Regions from separate parts of the Dermacoccus sp. NHGro5 genome, predicted to be linked through region 2. Evidence: predicted binding sites of a transcription regulator. Region 2 holds the regulator's gene; the other holds the start of a gene.
The links. Region 2 encodes LexA, which represses DNA repair genes until DNA is damaged. Its sites were predicted from a motif close to TCGAACANNTGTTCGA; they were not measured.
Positions count from the first base shown of each region.

Region 1: a site for LexA is predicted at 960-975, ahead of J4Z35_RS01685 (HNH endonuclease signature motif containing protein). Genes of this name have one in related genera too.

Region 1 is NZ_JAGEKQ010000004.1:139,222-141,423, reverse strand. Features, by position in the region: gene uvrB (excinuclease ABC subunit UvrB) at 1-20, shown strand, start outside; gene J4Z35_RS01695 (hypothetical protein) at 69-290, opposite strand; gene J4Z35_RS01690 (NUDIX domain-containing protein) at 360-770, opposite strand; gene J4Z35_RS01685 (HNH endonuclease signature motif containing protein) at 986-2,202, shown strand, end outside.
Region 2 is NZ_JAGEKQ010000026.1:107,305-109,506, reverse strand. Features, by position in the region: gene J4Z35_RS11500 (LysM peptidoglycan-binding domain-containing protein) at 258-686, opposite strand; gene lexA (transcriptional repressor LexA) at 1,024-1,740, shown strand; gene J4Z35_RS11490 (Sir2 family NAD-dependent protein deacetylase) at 1,831-2,202, opposite strand, start outside.

The DNA of each region.
Region 1 (2,202 bases), on a different contig from region 2:
TGACGGAGGCGCAGAAGTAGCGCCCTGATGGCGTCCGCGGCGCCGGGTGGGATCTCGGCGCCGCGTGGTCATCGCCCCTTGTTGCGAGGATGGTTGCGGGCCTGACGCTCATTGCCGCGGCGATAGTTGCCGGTGAGGCGCGCCATGATCTCCTGAGCGTCACCGTCCTCGACGTCTTCCAAGAAGTCCGCAGCACGCGCGCCCCTAAGAGTCGTCGCTGTGCGTCCGTGATGAGTGATGACAACGACGCCATCACGTTCGAGAAAGGCGAAGCCAGCAGGTTGGGGCATGCTCGACACGCTATGGGCGAGGCAGCCGACCGGCAAGCGAAATACGGTCACGCCACGCCGGGGCTGATGTCATTTGATCGCCCGCATGAGCCTGACGAGGTCCTGACACCCCGCAGGATCGGCCATGGCCAACCGGGGCAGTTCGCTCTCGGCGAACCAGCCGATGTCGTCGTGCTCGTCGGGCGCGATGTTGCGGGGGTTCCCTACCCAGCGCGTCGCGAAGAACGCATGCTTCAACAGGGCTGGATCGCTGCAGGCCATCGGAAATCGCTCTGCATCGATCACCGTCACTCCGAGCTCTTCGACGCACTCGCGACGGGCAGCGCACTCGGCGGACTCGCCGGGTTCGACGTGTCCCCCGGGCAGGTCCCACAGGTCCGGATAATTCATCCGGTTCGGGTGGCGGTGAGCGAGTAGCACCCTCGCGTCCCGAACGAGTGCCACGACGGCAATGTGCGTGGGCAGCGTCGCTGAGGCCATGGGATGAGTCAACCACCAGTCGCCTGTACCTCGTCTGCCGTCAGGCGGTAGACCAAGCGGGTGCAAACCAGCGCCGCCTGATCGCAGGGTTGCACGCGGCGGGTGCTCTTGTGATTCGTGATGCAGCCCTGGCGCGGAGGAAGGGCCGGCCAGTGGGTTCACTCACTATCCCTTTGACCCTACCAAGATTCGAACATGTGTACTAAACTAGTGGCATGGATCAAACGCTGGCAGTGACGGCCGAGACGGTCGCCGCCATGCCGTCCACCGAGCTGGTGGGCGCATGGGTTCTGCTGACGCGCGCGATCGCAGAGCAGGCGCTGGCCGACCCGGAGACATTGGCGCCCTGCTCGGGCGACGCGTTGCCGCGAACCTTCGATGAGCGCCACACGCGCACGTTCACGCTCCAAGCACAACTGGAAGACATCGCCGTTGCTGCGCAGGAGGTGACGAGGGCCGCCGACGCGGTGCTTCACGCCGTCGCCGTCGAACACGAAGACACGGTCGCCCAGCGTGCTCACCTCGACGAGGAGAACTATGGGCTCTGCGAACGCCCTCCGACCGCAGGCGAATTCGCGGGGGATGATCTCGGGAACGCCCTCGGGTGTTCGAGCGCCACCGCGTCGCGCCTCGCTGTCGACGGACGCATGCTCCGCGACCGCGCGCCCGCTCTGCACGAACTGACGCTGCGGGGAGCCTGCCGCACCATGGTGGCCGCCACGCTGGCGCGTGAGATGGCGCACCTCGACGACGAGTTGGCTGCAGAGGTGCTCACGGATCTCGTGAGCGGGGGAGCACACCACCTCAGCGTCGACGGTGCCCGCTCCCGGGCGCGCAAACTGCTGCACGACAGGCGGCTGGCGCAGACCGAGGCCGACACCGTCGACCCCCGTCGTGAGCACGGGCTATGGTTCACGCCCCACCTCGATTTCGACACCCTCACCGAGGTGCGTCTGATCATGGCCACCGAGGACGCTGCCCGTCTCCGCGCCGCGATCGAAGCGCACGCTCAGACGCTCAACGACCATGCGCCAGATCCACGTGACGAACTCGCGCGGTGGCGCGCCGCGAGCCACGTCAGTGTGGCAGGGAGTGGCACCGAACCCCTCGGCGCCGTTCGCGTCGGCGCACTGCTCGACCTTGTCTTCGCGAACTCAACGGTCAACACCGTCATGCACCTCAAGGTGCCCGTCCACGCGAGCCCACCAGCGCCTTCCGACCGGCGGTTCGGAACGCTGGAGCCCCCTGCGTCGCTCGCCTCCGTCCCCGACTGCGGTCTCGACGAGGGCGGTCTTGATGAGGACGGTCTTAGTCGGCCCCGTCAGCACGCTGAGGCCGGGCCGATCGGCGTCATCACGCGACCCCCGGACACATTGGGCGCGGCCCACATCCCCGGCCTGGGCCACGTCGACGCGGCAGCCGTTCGCCTCGT
Region 2 (2,202 bases):
GATTCCGGCCTCAGAGCGCAGATGCACATCAGCGGAGGAGAATCAACATCTAGGGGGAAGCGGGGGCCGAGGCCCCACATGTAGAGATATTAGGCCCCTGAGACCCGACGCGCAACAGCACCGAGGCCGCGTCCACTCGCCCTGCGCAACCTCGCGACGACCCCCGCCACTCGTGCGCCGCGGAATCCTGCGCCAGCCGGGGGAAGGCGACTCACGCCCCCTCGAACCCTCGAACCGACGATGGCGATCGTCACACTTCACGGTGCGGGGATGATCACCTTCTGGCCGGCCTGCACCTGCGACGAGCCGAGGTTGCTCTCGTGCTCGATCGCGACGACCGCCTGGTCGTTGCGCACGCCCGGCATCTCACGCGCCGCGATCTGCGAAAGCGTCTCCCCCGCGCGAACGGTGACCTCGTGCCGCTGCGTACCGTCGACACCGCTCGCCATCGCCCGGCCCGCGAGGATGGCACCCGCCACGACGACGAGAGCCACGCACACGGCCGTGAAGCGACGACGGGCGAAACGAACGCTTTGAGAGTTCGTGACCACCTGCACCGCGCCACCCGTGGGCACGAGGTGGAGGTGCGAGCGGGATGCCGCAGCGTCGACCCGCGCCACGCGGCGCACGTCGACACCCGAACCCAGCACGGGCTCACGTCGAACTGCAGTACTCGAAGCAACCATCGGAACCACTCCTTCTCTCGGGACACCCCCGAGGCGCCGCCACACCGTCACCGGTGCGGCTTCCTCACGCGACCCGGTCAGCCCGGAGGGACCGAGCGAACACGCGTGCGATAGAACAACTGTACGACACCCGAACGTGCTTTCGAACGGCGCGCACGGGTTTCTTCGTACACATTTTTGAAAACTGTGTGCGACACCGCGTACTGTGGGTGATGTCAGATACACAAGCACCGCGCACCGACAACCCCGTCATGGCGGGCATTTCCATCCCGCCGGAGGGTGCACGTGTCGCCACCGCGACCACCGACGTGCGACGAGGACCAGGAGGGGTCACACCATGGGTGACGTTCATTCGATGCAGGAGCGCACGCCGGGCAAGCTGACGCCACGCCAGCACAAGGTGCTCACCGTGATCCGACGTTCCGTCGACGAGCGCGGCTACCCCCCGAGCCTGCGTGAGATCGGCGAGGCCGTCGGTCTGACGAGCCCGAGTTCGGTGGCCCATCAGCTCGCCGCACTCGAGCGCAAGGGATACCTGCGCCGCGACCCGAACCGCCCGCGCGCCATGGAGGTCGTCTCCCCCGACTCGGGTGCGGCGACCCGCGGCTACCGCGGCAACGCCGTGTCTGCGCTATCCGAGTCGCAGCACGACGAGACGGGCTCGGGCGACGAGCGACCCACGCCGTCATACGTGCCGGTCGTCGGCCGCATCGCGGCCGGTGGCCCGATCCTCGCCGAACAGGCCGTCGAGGACGTCTTCCCGCTACCGCGTCAGATCGTCGGTGACGGCGAGCTGTTCCTGCTGCGCGTCGTCGGCGACTCGATGATCGATGCGGCCATCTGCGAGGGCGACTGGGTCGTCGTGCGACGCCAGGCCGACGCCGCCAACGGGGAGATCGTCGCGGCACTGCTCGACTCGGAGGCCACGGTCAAGACGCTGCGCCGCAGCGAGGGCAAGACGTGGCTCATGCCCGCGAACGAGGCCTACTCCCCGATCGACGGCGACCACGCGAGCATCATGGGCAAGGTCACGGCCGTCCTGCGCAGCATCTGAGGCGCTGGCCGCGCCGCGCGGATCGGTCCAGCGTGTGGTTGCAACTCGACTCTCAGCCCCTTCTGCGCCCCGACGTTCGACGCCGAGACGTCAGGACGTCGCGAGGTCGAGCCCCAGCGCGTCGCACACGGCGGTGAGGGTCGGGCCGAGGGGTTCGCGCACGACGAGGTCGACCCGCTCCTCGCCACGCATCGCGCCGAGCCCGACGAGGGCGACCGGCTTCTGCTGCTTGAGGGCGGCGAGCACGAACCGGTACCCCGACATCACCTTGAGCGAACTGCCGAGCACGAGCACGCCCCGGCAGCGTTCCACTGCCCGCATCTGCGCCTCCACGACCTCAGGAGCGACGGACTCACCGAACATGACGACGTCCGGCTTCACCGTCGTGGCCGTGCAGCGCAGGCACGCCGGCACGATGACACCGCGCTCCAGCTCGACCGCGACGTCCGCGTCGCCGTCGGC